DNA from 2 places in the Novosphingobium anseongense genome. Region 2 is predicted to be linked to the other one. Evidence: predicted binding sites of a transcription regulator. Region 2 holds the regulator's gene; the other holds the start of a gene.

Region 1 (7,706 bases), on a different contig from region 2:
GATAGGCTGCGCGGGGGGCGGTCAGGCGCCCGGCTGAGCGATCCAGCGGCCGCTCTGCTGGTATTCGGGAAGCACGCCGGTCGAGGTGGGCAGGTCGTCGCCGCGATAGAGGGCATCGCCGCCACGGCGCTGCAGTTCGGCCGAATAGACCGGCGGCGGGGCCGCCTTGGTCGCGGCGGCGATCGTGCCGCCCGGCAGGTAGGCATTGCTCTGCGCGGCCTTGAGGCCGGCATCGTAGGCGCGCTGGATCGCGACGGGGTCCGGCGCCGCTTCGACCGCGCCGGGCGTGGCGGCCCGCGCATGCGGCGCAGCCACCGGCTCGCCGCCCAGATAGGTGAAGCGGAAGGTCGCCGGCGCGCCGGCGGCGCCACCGAAGCGATAGAAGCGATGCGCGCCGATCGTGCCGAGATAGTTGAGGCTGGGCGCCCAATAGGGATGTACGGCGACCGTATGGTAATGCGTGGCCAGGCCGACGGGCGCATAGACGAAGCCCGACAGCGCCGCGCGTGCCACGTTCTCGGCGCGCAGCCAGAACATCCGGTTGGGCACGCGCGCCAGGGCGCCGTCGCAGGTGAAGGAGAACTGGCAGCCGGTGTTGCGCTCCGAGCCCTGGAAGACCACCCCGCAGACGGTCTTGGGATAGGACGGATGGGCGACGCGGTTAAGCACGACTTGGGCCACGGCGCGCTGACCGGCGTCGGGCTCGCTCGCCGCTTCGTAGTAGATCGCCGCGCTCAGGCACTGCAGCGCGCGGCTGCGATCGACGCCGCTGTTGTCGATGCGCATCGCACGGGCCGCGGGGCCCACGGCCACTTCGGTCGGTGCCGGTTCGGCATCGGAGTGCACGCCTTCGCCCAGCGCCGGCGGCGCGGCATCGTTCGCCAGGTAATAGAAAGCCGCGCCGGGGAAGCTGTCGCCGGGGCGCTCGAAGGGCATCGGTGCGACCTGGTTTCCGACTTGGCCGGTGGCGCCGATCTCGCTGCCCCAGTTGGCGGGGCTCCATTCGGGCGGGGCGGCGAAGGCGGGAAGCGCGACTGCGGCCAGAAGAATCAGCGCCCGCCGGCCATAGTGCCGCGGTGCCTTGGCCGCGCGCAGGCTGCGCACCCGAGCACGCCGTATCCGCGCGGAGAAGTCGCGCGGCGCGGGCTCTCCGGTGAACAGGGTGTTGGGGATGGAAATCGCGGTCATCGGCCTCGCTGTCGCTACGCGCATCCTGCCCGTACCGTGTCGCGCCGCGCTCCGCAGCCGGCGAATCCCGGCCGTGCCGAAGCGGCACAGCTTCGGCGCTTACTCTTAATCCCTTAAGGAACAGGTCTCGGCCGCTGCCGTCCGACAAAAGAAAGCCCCTCCGCCGCCAAAGCGGGGAGGGGCGCGACCCGACGACCGCTGACGGACGTCAGAGATCGGGGAAAAGTCTGGTCTTGTGCGGCTCGGTCGGCTCCAGGCCCATCGCCTTGCGCATCTTGCGATGCAGGTCGAACAACAGGGAACCGGTGGCGAATTCGCCCTCGCGGCCGAACGTGCGGCGGCGATAGGGTGCAAGCTTGCCAAAGGACATGGTCTCACTCCTGTTTCGTCGCTGCGACCCCTTCTCGGCGCGGCGGGGGGTGGGGTGGGGATGCGCCGGAGAAGGGGCCGTCGGATATATAACGTCGGGATGGGAGAAGGGTTCCGGAGAACCCCACTCCGCGCCTTCGGTCAGTCTCAGAAGGCGAACGCTGCGCCGATGGAAACCTGAGCTTCGTCTTCGCCGCGGCCCCACTTGCCGCGGCCCGAAAAGAAGGCCGACCACGGCCCCTGCTGCATCGAGACGCGCAATTCGCCGAAGGCGGCATCGCGTTCGGTATTGACCAGCGGCAAGGTCACGCTGCCCATCGTGTGCTGCGCCGAAGCGAGCCGCACCGTGGTGGTCTCGTCGCGCCGCTCGTCCTCGAAGGCATAGCCCGCGCGGATCGCCGGGCGCAGCGCGCCGAACTTGACCGCGAGCTCGCCGCCGACACTCGCGGTCAGCTTGTGGAAGCTGCGCGCCTGGAAGGCGAGATTCGAGACCGAGGCGCCGCTCTCGGTGTAGCCGGGCAGGTCGACGTCGACGTAGTCGACCGTGCCGAACGGCGCGAAGCTGGCCGCACCGCCGAGCGCGAAGGTCCAGCCAAGCTCGCCGCTCGCGGCCCAGCCCCGGCCCTTGCTGCGGCCTTCGGCGGTCTGGCCATAGGCAGAGGCGCGGCGGAGCTTGAACTTGGCGTCGCCGAGCCAGGCGCCCGAGGCCTGGGCATAGAGGCCCGAGGGCAGTTCGAGCGCGGCATAGCCGCCGACGGTCCAGGCCTTGACGTCGAGCGGCACGCCCGGCGCGAACGAACCCTGGAGATCGCGATAGCCCGCGGTCACGCCGAACCGGAAGCTGTCGCCCACGGGCAGGTCGAGGCCGAAGGTCATGCCCAGCACGTCGCCCTTGATGCCGGTGAGCGGCGCCAGGCCCGAGCCGACCCGGCTCCAGTTGGCGTCGGCCCAGAGCTGCAGCTTGCGCCCGTTCTCGGGCGCCCAGCCGCGCTGGGCGTTGAGGAAGCGCATGGCCGGGCCCGTGGTGCTGGCGCCGAGCCCCGTCAGCGCCGCGCGCGTGCCGTAGAGCACCGCGGGGGCCGTGGCGTTGAGCGCCGCCAGCGCCATCGGATCGACATAGGTCGGCAGGGTCAGGCGATAGACGAGCATGACGCTGTCGTTGTTGCCCGAGCCGTCGAGCGCGCCCGATGTTCCGGGCGTGCCGTTGAACTGGATGTTCGTGCCCTGGAAGTCGTTGTCGTTGCCGACGAACAGGAAGAAGTCCTGCGGCGCGTTCTCTTCGAGCACGGGCGCAAGCGCCATCGCCTCGATCTTCTCGCTGATGGTCGTCGGGGTCGAGACGGGCAGGCGCGTGATGTTCATGCCGACGCGCGAGAGCTGCACGGGGTTGAGCATGTTGATCAGCTCGACCTGCTGCACGGAGACGATCGAGGGCACCAGCGTGCCGTTGGTCGCGACGGGGGTGGTGCCGGTCTCGTAGGTCGTGCCCGCGAGATTGGTCGCGCCCTTGGTGTCGACCAGCAGGATCGACTTGTAGACCGGCGTCGTCGAGGTCGAGGCGTTCGCCGCCACGCCGCGGCCCAGGCCGTCGCGCGCGAGGACGAGGAACTGGCTGTCGTTGAGCGCCAGCATTTCCGACTGCGCGGCCGTTCGGTCCGCAGCGCCGCCCGAGCCGTTGTTGTTGAAAATGGGCAGCTGCAGGACGTAGTGGCCGATCGGCTGGGTCGGGGTGGCGTTGGTGCTGACATCGTAGACCAGGATGCGCGTGTTGTTGCGCGTCTGCTGGTTCGCGCCGTTGGTGTCCTGCACCGTCGCCGACTGCTGGATCACGGCCAGCTTCTTGTTGTCCGGGGTCAGCGCCATGGCCTCGAGGCCCTGGTTGTTGCGGCGGCCGGTCACGCCCGGATTGGTGCTGTTGAAGTCGATCGCTCCGGCCGCGTTGCGCGGCAGCATCGCGTTGACCGTCTGGATCGCGCCGATCTGCTTGCCGGTCGCATCGAAGTAATAGATGCCATCGGCATATTCGTCCGAGACGTAGAAGGTGCCGTCGGGCCGGAAGGCGATCGCCTCGGCATCGAGTGCGATGTGGCCGGCGGCGGTGCCGTCGGTCGCGAGCGGGTAGACGATGCCGCCGCGCGTGACGGTATTCGCGCCCGGATCGCGGCCGGTCATGTAGGAGCCCGTCGTGTCGGTCAGCACGAAGCCGCCGGTCGGCGTGATCGTCACCTGGCTCTGCGACGCGGTCGACTGCGGCAGCGCGGCCGAGCCGGCGGCGAGCGGCTTGAAGGTGATGTTCGAGGTGTGGACGCGGTTGCGATAGTCGATCGCGCCGTCGAACGGTCCGCGGTCGGGCAGGGTGTAGATGCCGCCGGCATAGGAGCCGTCGGCATTGCGCCGCCAGGACTTGAGGTCGATCGCCATGCCCGAGAAGCTGCCCAGCGTCTCGTTGCGGAAGTCGCGCGTGTTGGCATCGAGACGGCCCGCGCCCTGCAGCCCCTTGTTCGAGAAGGTCACGCCGCCGAGCACGACGTCGACCTGGCCCGCGGCGCTGGTCACGTTGGCCGTCGTCGACTGGCGCGACTGCGCCAGGGCCGGCGAGGTGGTTGCCAGCCCGAGTCCGATGGCCACGAGCGATGCCTGCGTTCTGAACGCGAAAAGTTTCATGATGGAGTCCCCCTGTTAAACGCCGTCCGTGCGGCTAGGGGAGCGATGTTGCGGTCTCGGGTCGGAAAGTTGACCGTGGTGTGACTGGCGACGTTCCAGGCGCGGTGTCGTCGCGCGTTCGGGTGAAGATCCCCGGTGGCGCCGTCGGCAAGCGGAACCGGTTGCATCCTTCCGAACGCTTCCCACATTCGCCATGACCGGCCGCGAAGGTCCCGCCGCCCGCTTGCCTTGCTCGAACAAATCTGGAACAAACCGCTCCCATGAGTCTGACCCACATCACCGTGCGCGGCGCGCGCGAGCATAATCTCAAGGGCGTGGACGTATCGCTCCCGCGCGAGAAGCTGATCGTCATCACCGGGCTCTCGGGCTCGGGCAAGTCGAGCCTCGCCTTCGATACGATCTATGCCGAGGGGCAGCGCCGCTACGTCGAGAGCCTGAGCGCCTATGCGCGCCAGTTCCTCGAGATGATGCAGAAGCCCGACGTCGAGCATATCGACGGGCTGAGCCCGGCGATCTCGATCGAGCAGAAGACCACGAGCCGCAACCCGCGCTCGACCGTGGCGACGGTGACCGAGATCTACGACTACATGCGCCTGCTCTGGGCGCGCGTCGGCGTGCCCTATTCGCCCGCCACCGGCCTGCCGATCGAGGCGCAGACCGTGTCGCACATGGTCGATCGCGTCATGGCCCTGCCCGAGGGCACGCGGCTCTATCTGCTCGCGCCCGTCGTCCGCCAGCGCAAGGGCGAGTACCGCAAGGAGCTGCTCGAGTGGCAGAAGGCCGGCTACACGCGCGTGCGCATCGACGGCGAGATGGTCGAGATCGACGCGGCACCGGCGCTCGACAAGAAGTACAAGCACGACATCGAGGTGGTGATCGATCGCCTCGCCGTGCGCGAGGGCATCGAGACGCGGCTGGCCGACAGCTTCGAGCAGGCGCTCAAGCTGGCCGACGGGCTCGCCTATGTCGATCTGGCTGACGGTGTCGTGCCCGGTCGCGAGGAGGAAGCGGCACAGCAGGGCCCAAATGTGACTGGAGGGGCGATGAAAGGCGCAGGCCTCGCCGCGAACCGCATCGTCTTCTCCGAAAAGTTCGCTTGCCCGGTCTCGGGCTTCACCCTGGAATCGGTCGAGCCGCGGCTGTTCTCGTTCAACGCGCCGATGGGCGCCTGTCCGGCCTGCGACGGCCTCGGCGAAAAGCTGCTGTTCGATCCGCAACTCGTCGTGCCGAACGAGGCGCTGACGCTCAAGCAGGGCGCGGTCGTGCCCTGGGCCAAGTCGAACCCGCCGAGCCCCTATTACATGCAGGTGCTCTCCAGCCTGGCCAAGGCCTATGGCTTCGACCTGACCACGCCCTGGCAGGACCTGCCGGGCGAGGTGAAGCTGATCATCCTCCACGGCACGGGCGGCAAGAAGGTCCCGCTGACCTTCGTCGACGGCAAGAAGAGCTATACGGTCGACAAGGCCTTCGAGGGCGTGATCGGCAATCTCAACCGCCGCCTGCTCCAGACCGAGAGCGCCTGGATGCGCGAGGAACTGAGCAAGTACCAGACCGCGCAGCCCTGCGAGACCTGCGACGGCAAGCGTCTCAAGCCTGAGGCATTGTCGGTCAAGGTCGCGGGCGAGGACATCGCCTTCGGCACGCGGCTGTCGGTGTCCGATGCCTATGGCTGGTTCTCCGAGCTCGAAGCCAAGCTCAACCCGACCCAGCAGCAGATCGCCAAGGCCATCCTCAAGGAAATCAACGAACGCCTTGGATTCCTGAACAATGTCGGGCTCGACTATCTGAACCTCGACCGGACTTCAGGTACGCTGTCGGGCGGTGAGAGCCAGCGTATCCGCCTCGCCAGCCAGATCGGTTCGGGCCTTTCGGGCGTGCTCTACGTTCTCGACGAGCCGTCGATCGGTCTGCACCAGCGCGACAACGATCGCCTGCTCGAAACGCTCAAGCGCCTGCGCGATCTCGGCAATACGGTGATCGTCGTCGAGCATGACGAGGACGCGATCCGCATGGCCGATCACGTCGTCGACCTCGGCCCCGGCGCGGGCGTCCACGGCGGCGAGATCGTCGCCGAAGGCACGCTCGACGATATCCTGAACAACCCCAACAGCCTCACCGGCCAGTACCTGACCGGTGCGCGGCGGATCGAGGTTCCCGAAAAGCGCCGCAAGGGCAACAAGAAGAAGATCACGGTCGAGGGCGCGCGCGCCAACAACCTCAAGAACGTGACCGCGAGCATTCCACTCGGCACCTTCTGCTGCATCACGGGCGTTTCGGGCTCGGGCAAGTCGAGCTTCACGATCGACACGCTCTACGCCGGCGCCGCGCGCACGCTCAACGGCGCGCGCGTGATCGCGGGGGCGCACGACCGGATCACCGGGCTCGAGCATTGCGACAAGGTGATCGAGATCGACCAGTCGCCGATCGGCCGGACCCCGCGTTCGAACCCCGCCACTTACACGGGCGCCTTCACCCAGATTCGCGACTGGTTCGCGGGGCTCCCCGAGAGCCTGGCGCGCGGCTACAAGCCCGGGCGCTTCAGCTTCAACGTCAAGGGCGGCCGTTGCGAGGTGTGCCAGGGTGACGGCCTGATCAAGATCGAGATGCACTTCCTGCCCGACGTCTACGTCACCTGCGAGGAGTGCCACGGCAAGCGCTACAACCGCGAGACGCTCGAGGTGAAGTTCAAGGGCCTGTCGATCGCCGACGTGCTCGACATGACGGTCGAGGATGCCGAGGCGTTCTTCAAGGCCGTGCCGCCGATCCGCGACAAGATGGCGATGCTCGTCGAAGTCGGCCTCGGTTACGTCAAGGTCGGCCAGCAGGCGACGACCCTGTCGGGCGGCGAGGCGCAGCGGGTCAAGCTCGCCAAGGAGCTCAGCCGTCGCTCGACGGGGCAGACGCTCTACATCCTCGACGAGCCGACCACGGGTCTCCACTTCGAGGACGTGCGCAAGCTGCTCGAAGTGCTCCACCGGCTGGTCGATCAGGGCAATTCAGTGGTGGTGATCGAGCACAACCTCGACGTCATCAAGACCGCCGACTGGCTCGTCGATCTTGGCCCCGAGGGCGGCGTGCGCGGCGGCGAGATCGTCGCCGAGGGCACCCCCGAGCAGGTCGCGGCCAACCCGCGCTCGTTCACCGGGCATTATCTGGCACCGCTGCTCGAGCGCGCGAAGGAGAGCGTCGCGGCGGAGTAGGGATCCTCCCCGGCACGGGGAGGGGGACCAGCCGCAGGCTGGTGGAGGGGGCTCGCCTCCAACCGCCGGGTTTGCCGACGGCCCCCTCCACCACGCCGCTTCGCGTCGCGGTCCCCCTCCCCGTACCGGGGAGGATAGCGTGCACTATCCCTCTTGCCTCTGCCTTGCCGATTGCGCATCCTCGCGGCGAATAACGACGAGCGGATAACCGCAGGCGTTCGCCACCGCAGGGAGAGCATCGCCGTGAATCCATTCCACCTGACCCGTCGTTCTGCGCTCGCCGCA
Region 2 (7,706 bases):
AGGCGATACCGGCCGCGATGCAGGCGAAGGGATTGGCGCCCGACGAACCGGCGAGACGCACGGTCGAGGTCGAGGCGTTCTGCTCGTGGTCGGCGTGGAGGATGAAGATGCGGTCCATCGCCTTTTCGACCGCCGGGATCACCTCGTACTCTTCCGCGGGCACGCCGAAGGTCATGCGCAGGAAGTTGCCCGTGTAGCTCAGCGAGTTGTCGGGATAGAGCATCGGCTGGCCGACCGAATACTTGTAGGCGGCCGCGGCGATCGTCGGCATCTTCGCGATCAGGCGGTGCGAGCTGATCTTGCGATGCGTCGGGTCCGAGATGTCGGTCGAATCGTGGTAGAACGCTGAAAGTGCGCCGACCACGCCGCACATGATGGCCATCGGGTGCGCGTCGCGGCGGAAACCCTTGTAGAAGCTCATCAGCTGCTCGTGCAGCATCGTGTGGCGCGTGATCGTGCGATCGAAGTCCGACAGTTCCTGGGCCGAAGGCAGTTCGCCGTTCAGCAGCAGATAGCTGACTTCCATGAACGAGCTGTTCTCGGCGAGCTGGCCGATCGGATAGCCGCGGTGGAGCAGAACGCCTTCGTCACCGTCGATGTAGGTGAGCGCGCTTTCGCAGCTCGCCGTCGAGGTGAAGCCCGGGTCATAGGTGAACTTGCCCGTCTGGCCATAGAGCTTGCGGATATCGATCACGTCCGGACCGATCGAGCCGCTCAGGACCGGATAGTCGAAATCCTTGCCGTCGGTGCTCAGTTTAGCTTGATTGCCCAAGTGCCTTACTCCTCAGATTTATTCTGCTTCGGCCGGCGCGGCCTGGGCGGCGATGCGCGCCAGGCTTTCTTCCCGACCGAGCAATGTGAGAACATCGAAAATGCCCGGTGACGTCGTCTGTCCCGTCAGAGCCGCGCGCAGCGGCTGGGCGAGCTTGCCGAGGCCCAGGCCGATCTCTTCGGCCATCGCCTTGAGACTGGCTTCGAGGCCTTCGCTTGTCCAGCCGTTTTCGGCCAGCAGGCGGTCCTGAATGCGGGCCAGAAGCGCGCGCGCCTCGGGCGTCAGCAGCGCTTCGGCCTTCGCATCGAGCGTCAGCGGACGCTGCGCGAAGAGAAACACCGCGTTGGCCGCGAGCTCGTTGAGGTCCTTCGCGCGGACCTTGAGCACCGGCATGGCGCGCGCCAGCAGCGCGAGATCGGGCGTGCCCCCAACCTTTTCGGCGAGCTTGGCGCCGACCAGTTCGGCGAGGCGCGCGTCGTCGGCCTCGCGGATGTAGTGGCCGTTGAGGTTGAGCAGCTTGGCCGTGTCGAAGCGCGAGGGGCTCTTGCCGACATGGTCGATGTCGAACCACTCGACGGCCTGCTCGCGGCTGATGATCTCCTCGTCGCCGTGGCCCCAGCCGAGGCGCAGCAGATAGTTGAACAGCGCCTCGGGCAGCAGACCGAGCTCGTCGCGATAGGCGTCGACGCCCAGCGCGCCGTGGCGCTTCGAGAGCTTGGCGCCGTCCGAGCCGTGGATCAGCGGCACGTGGGCATAGATGGGTACGTCCCAACCCATGCCGTGGATGATCGAAAGCTGGCGGAAGGCGTTGTTGAGATGGTCGTCGCCGCGGATGACGTGGGTGACGCCCATGTCGTGATCGTCGACGACGACCGCGAGCATGTAGGTCGGCGTGCCGTCCGAGCGGAGCAGCACGAAATCATCGATCTCGGCATTGCTGACCGTGACGCTGCCCTGGACCAGGTCCTCGATCACGGTCTCGCCTTCGCGAGGGGCCTTAATGCGCACGACCGAAGGGGCGCCGGCGGGCGCGGTGGCAGGATCGGCATCGCGCCATTCGCTGTCGATGCGGAAGGGGCGACGCTCGGCCTGGGCCTGCTCGCGGCGCGCGGCCAGCTCTTCGGGCGTCAGGTAGCAGCGATAGGCGTGACCGGAATCGAGCAGCGTCTGCGCGACTTCGGCGTGGCGCTCGGACCGGGCGAACTGGAACGTGGCGGGCTCGTCGCCGTCGAGGCCGAGCCAGCGCAGGCCGTCGAAAATCGCCTCGATCGCGGGCTCGGTCGAACGGGCGCGGTCGGTGTCTTCGATGCGAAGCAGATACTTGCCGCCGTGATGGCGGGCGAACAGCCAATTGAACAGCGCGGTGCGCGCGCCGCCGATGTGGAGATAGCCGGTGGGCGAGGGCGCGAAACGGGTAACGACCGTCCGTGCGTCCTTGCCGCTAGCGCTTGCCATCTTCGCTCCTTCCTGCCCAAACTCTTGCATGCTCGAGAGTGCCGCTGTCTCTGACGAAACGGCCCCGGAGTCGAAGGGCGACCTCGCCCGGGGCGCTGCACTGCAACATCGCCCTTGGCGCAGCCGAAGCGGCTTGTCCAGCGTGCCCGACGCGGTCGAGCGATTTCTTGGCACGGCCGGGTTCGAACGCGGTCCCTGGCTGGCCGTGGCCTTCGCGGCCGGCATCGCGCTCTGGTTCCTGCTGGCGAACGCGTGGCAGTGGCTGGCCCTGCTCGCCACCTGCGGCGCGCTGACCATGGCAAGCCTGGCGGGCTTCGCGCGCGACGGACGCTTTCCCTATCTGCGGCTGGCAATGATCGCGCTCGCCCTGCTGATCGCGGCGGGTTGCGCCGTGGTCTGGAGCAAGTCCGAACTGGTCGGTGCGCGGCCGATCGAACGGCCGCTGGTGACCGAACTCTCTGCCTTGGTGCTCGACCGCGAACCGCGCCCCGCCGAGGACCGGGTACGCCTGTTGCTGGCGACGCGCGAGCCTGAGACCGGGCGCGCGATCCGCGTGCGCGTGTCGTTGCCGCTCGCCGAGGATCGACAGGACCTGAGTTCGGGCGCGCGGATACGGCTGAGAGCGCGGCTGATGCCGCCGGCACCGCCGATGCTGCCGGGCGCCTACGATTTCGCGCGCACCGCCTGGTTCTCCGGAATCGCGGCGACGGGTTCGGTACTGGGCACGGTGACCGTGATCGAACGCGGATCGGGCGGCGGCTGGCTCGAACGGGCCCAGGCGCGGCTGTCCGCGCATGTCCGCAGCCGGCTCGATGGCTCGGCTGGCGCGATCGCAACCGCTTTCGCCAGCGGTGACCGCGGTGCGATTTCCAAGGCCGACGACGAAGCGATGCGCGACGCCGGGCTCAGCCACCTGCTGTCGATCAGCGGGCTGCACGTGAGCGCCGTGGTCGCGGCGGTCTACCTGATCGCCCTGCGTCTGTTCGCGCTCTGGCCCTGGCTGGCGCTGCGCGTCCGGCTGCCGCTTTTCGCAGCGGGAGCCGGTGCGGGTGCGGGCATTTTTTACACCTTGCTGACCGGGGCCGAGGTTCCGACCGTACGCTCGTGCATTGGCGCGGTGCTGGTACTCGTGGCGCTGGCGCTGGGCCGAGAGCCGCTGTCGATGCGGATGGTCGCGGTGGCAGCCTTCTTCGTCCTGTTGTTCTGGCCCGAGGCCGTGGTCGGCCCGAGCTTCCAGATGAGCTTCGTTGCGGTGATCGCGATCGTTGCGCTGCACGGCGCGGCGCCGGTGAGGGCATTCCTCGCGCCGCGCGAGGAGGGCTGGTATACGCGGCTGGCGCGCAACCTGGCGATGCTGCTCGTCACGGGCGTGGTGATCGAACTGGCGATCATGCCGCTCGGCCTGTTCCACTTCCACCGCGCCGGCGTCTACGGCGCTCTCGCTAATGTCGTCGCGATCCCGCTGACGACCGTGGTGACGATGCCGCTGATCTTCTTGGCGCTGGTGCTCGATCTCGCCGGTCTCGGCGCGCCGGCCTGGTGGCTCACTGGGCAGTCGATCGACGTGATGCTCGCGCTCGCGCACTGGGTCGCGGCGCAGCCCGGCGCGGTGACGACCATGCCCGCCATGGGGCGTGGCGCGATCGCGCTGTTCGTTGCGGGCGGGCTCTGGCTGGCGCTGTGGCGCGGGCACCTGCGGCTGTGGGGGTTGGCACCGGTGCTGGTCGCGACAGTGTCACTCGCTTTCCTGCGCCCGCCCGACATTCTGGTCTCGGGCGACGGGCGTCATGTCGGCATCACGGGAGTGGACGGCGGCGGGCTGCTGGTCCTGCGCGAACAGAAGAGCGAATTCGTTCGCGACAACCTCACCGAACTCTCGGGCATGGACGGCGAACTGCGGCTGCTCGAGCAATGGCCGGGCGCGCGCTGCAATCGCGACTTCTGCGCGGTCACGCTGCCGCGGGCCGGGCGCGAATGGCATCTGCTGATCGGCCGCGGGCGTGACCGGGTGGCCGAGCGGCAACTGGTGGCCGCCTGCGACCGCGTCGATATCGTAATTTCCGACCGCTGGCTGCCGCGCAGCTGCCGTCCGGCCTGGCTCAAGGCCGACCGACGGACGCTGGAGCGGACCGGTGGACTGGCGATCGATCTGGCGGAGCGGCGCGTGACCACGGTCGTCGAAACGCAGGGCGAGCACGGCTGGTGGCGCAAGCCGGAAGATCGGCCGTGGGTCCGGCCCGCAAGCGGGCGTGGCGAAACTCAAGCCGCCAAAGCTTTGCCTGCAATCCTTGTCGCCCCTGAAAATGTAGGGACCCAGCCAAGCTCCCGTCCTGAAACGGAGGGTGCGTCGAGGCGCCCTTAGATGGCCCCCTGCCTTCGCACGGGTGACGATCGGATAGAGTGCCTGGAGAAGGGTGCTTCGAGAATTATCGATGAGGCGGCGGCAGGCCGCCGTTCCCCATCAGTGATACCGCCGCAGCAGTCCCGCCAGCTTGCCCTGAACCTCGACTTCGCCATCGCGATAGATCTGCGGCTCGTAGGCCGAGTTCGCCGGATCGAGACGGACCAGGCCCTTCTCATGATGAAGGTACTTGAGCGTCGCTTCCTCGCCGTGGATCAGCGCCACCACGATCTCGCCGTCGCGCGCGGAATTGGTGCGGCGGATCAGCGCGAAGTCGCCGTCGAGAATGCCTGCCTCGATCATCGAGTCGCCCGAGACCTCGAGCGCATAGTGCTCGCCGGGGCCGAGCAGCGCGGCAGGAACGGGCAGCATCGACTGGCCTTCGAGCGCCTCGATCGGCACGCCTGCAGCGATGCGGCCGTGGAGCGGGATCTCGATGACGTCGTTCGCCGGCTCGGGCCGCGGCGCCGGGGCCGCGGGCTTGAGTGCGGTCAGCGCGGAGTTGCTGTTGGCTGCGGCGCGGGTCGTGGTCTTGGCGGTCGTCACGTCCTCGGGCTGCTTGAGCACTTCGAGCGCGCGGGCACGGTTGGGCAGGCGGCGGATGAAGCCGCGCTCCTCGAGCGCCGAGATCAGCCGGTGCACGCCCGACTTCGACTTGAGATCGAGCGCTTCCTTCATTTCCTCGAACGAGGGGGAAACGCCGCTCTCTTCGAGGCGGGTCTGGATGAAGCGGATCAACTCGTGCTGCTTGCGCGTCAGCATCCTGCAGTCTCCCCTTGAAGCTCAAATAGGCGGAAGTTCAGTGAACGAATGCGGAACAATTAAGAAACGATTCGAGTGCCGTCAAGCAATTCCGCCATTCTCCAGCAAGTAGGCCGTGACCGTGTCGCCAGTCTCTCCAGCGGGTTCATGAGCGGCGCGGTCGATCAGTGCGTTACTGGCGGCGAGCGGGGCTATCGCACCGCTGTCCTGGATCGCCTGCGGTGTCACGCTTTCGCCATCCCACACCGCGCGCAGGAATTCGCGCCGCGCTCCGCCGGCACGCATGGGGGCTGCCAAACGGGTGCGAATCCGCCGCGGCAACGGCTGGGCAGCGCCGAGCAGCGCGCGCAGCAGCGGTAGCAGGAACAAATAGGCGGTGACGTGGCTCGACACCGGATTGCCGGGTAGTCCGAGGATGATCTGCTTGCCCCGGGTAGCGACGAGGATCGGCTTGCCCGGCTTGATCGCGACGCGCCAGAAGTCGAGTTCGGCACCCCAGGCGAGCAGGGCCGGGCGAACGAGGTCGTGATCGCCGACCGAAGCGCCGCCGCTGGTGACGACGACGTCGGCCTCGGCCGCGCGGTCGAGCGCTTCCGCCATGGCCTCCATCGAATCGGGTACTGGGCCCACACGCTCGACGTCGCATGACAGCGCGCGCGCCATCGCCGATAGCATGACGCCGTTGCTGGCCGGAACCTGGTGCGGCGCGCAGCTTTCGAGGTCGACCGCGAGCTCGTCGCCGCTGTCGAGCACGACGATGCGCGGCCGACGGCGCACGGCGACATGGCTATGCCCAGCGGAAATCGCGAGCGCCGCCTGGGCCGGGCCGATATGCAGGCCCGCGGTCAGTACCTCTGTGCCGAGCGCGAAATCGAGCCCGCTGCGGCGGATGTGCTTGTCCGCCGGGATGGGTGCTTCACCGGTCAAGGTGATGCGGTCGCCTTCGCGCGCAATGTCCTCCTGGAGGATCACCGCGCTCGCGCCGGCGGGCATCACCGCGCCGGTCGAGATGCGCGCGGCGCCGCCGCGGCGGACTTCGCCCGCGAACGGATGGCCCGCGGCGCTTTCGCCGATCACCTGCCAGGGGCCGGCCATGTCGCCGGCAGCTACGGCATAGCCGTCCATCGCCGAGAGATCGGTCGCCGGATGGGTACGCCGGGCGCCGACGGGTTCGGCGAGATAGCGGCCCAACGCACTGTCGACGTCGACGCGCTCGATCGGCAACGGCGTCGCCAGCGCGAGCAGGCGCGCCTGGGCTTCCTCGAGCGGCAGCGGCGGTGGCTTCACAGGTCGGCTGCCCGCCAGTCGCCCGACTTGCCGCCGCGCTTCTCGATCAGGCGAACCTGGTCGATGATCATGCCTTTGTCGATCGCCTTGGCCATGTCGTAGATCGTGAGGAGTGCGATCGAAGTCGCTGTCAGGGCTTCCATTTCCACGCCGGTCTTGGCCGTCAGCGAGGCCGTGGCGGTGGCACGGACACCGTCATCCTCGAAAGCGAAGTCGAGCGTCACGGCATCGAGCGCCAGCGGGTGACAGAGCGGGATCAGTTCGCCGGTCTTCTTCGCCGCCATGATCCCCGCAATACGCGCCGCGGCGATGACGTCGCCCTTGGGCACTTCGCCCTGGCGGATCGCTGCGAGCGCTTGGGACGACATGCGAATCCGGCCCGAGGCCACTGCCACGCGCTGGGTTTCTGCCTTGCCGCCGACATCGACCATGCGCGCATGGCCGTGTTCGTCGAGATGGGTGAGCTTGGTGCTATCGGTCATCGTGCGCGCAGCGAAGCAAGGTGCCGTGCGCGGCGCAAGAACAAATGCGCATCAACCCTCAAGCAAGGCTCGCGTCGCCGCGGCGACATCGGCCTGGCGCATCAGGCTCTCGCCGACGAGAAAGGTCCGCGCGCCGCAGGGGGCGAGGCGGAGAAGGTCGGCGTGGCTGTTGATGCCGCTTTCGCTCACGAGCAGGGTGCCTTCGGGCATCAGCGGGGCGAGGCGTTCGGTCGTGCCGATGTCGGTGATGAAGCGCTTGAGATCGCGGTTGTTGACGCCAATCAGACGGGATTTCAGCGAAGTAGCGCGCGCAACTTCATCTTCGTTGTGAACTTCAACGAGAACATCCATGCCGCGTTCGAGCGCGGCCGCTTCGATTTCGGTCATCTGCGCATCGCTCAGCGCTGCGACGATGATCAGGATCGCGTCGGCGCCGATCGATCGGGCTTCGGCGACCTGCCAGGGATCGACCATGAAATCCTTGCGCAATACCGGCAGATCGCAGGCATTCCGGGCGGCGATCAGATAGTCTTCGTGACCCTGGAAA

The links. Region 2 encodes LexA, which represses DNA repair genes until DNA is damaged. Its sites were predicted from a motif close to GTTCCNCNCTTGTTCT; they were not measured.
Region 1: the regulator LexA is predicted to act here: its motif matches at 4,455-4,470, upstream of uvrA (excinuclease ABC subunit UvrA).

Annotation. Positions count from the first base shown of each region.
Region 1 is NZ_JBBHJZ010000003.1:610,612-618,317, forward strand. It holds gene WG901_RS16910 (cell wall hydrolase) at 22-1,188, opposite strand; gene WG901_RS16915 (hypothetical protein) at 1,397-1,558, opposite strand; gene WG901_RS16920 (esterase-like activity of phytase family protein) at 1,705-4,185, opposite strand; gene uvrA (excinuclease ABC subunit UvrA) at 4,482-7,421, shown strand; gene WG901_RS16930 (hypothetical protein) at 7,665-7,706, shown strand, end outside.
Region 2 is NZ_JBBHJZ010000001.1:1,070,192-1,077,897, reverse strand. It holds gene WG901_RS05205 (citrate synthase) at 1-772, opposite strand, end outside; gene gltX (glutamate--tRNA ligase) at 791-2,227, opposite strand; gene WG901_RS05195 (ComEC/Rec2 family competence protein) at 2,256-4,589, shown strand; gene lexA (transcriptional repressor LexA) at 4,689-5,390, opposite strand; gene WG901_RS05185 (molybdopterin molybdotransferase MoeA) at 5,472-6,677, opposite strand; gene moaC (cyclic pyranopterin monophosphate synthase MoaC) at 6,674-7,159, opposite strand; gene trpC (indole-3-glycerol phosphate synthase TrpC) at 7,211-7,706, opposite strand, start outside.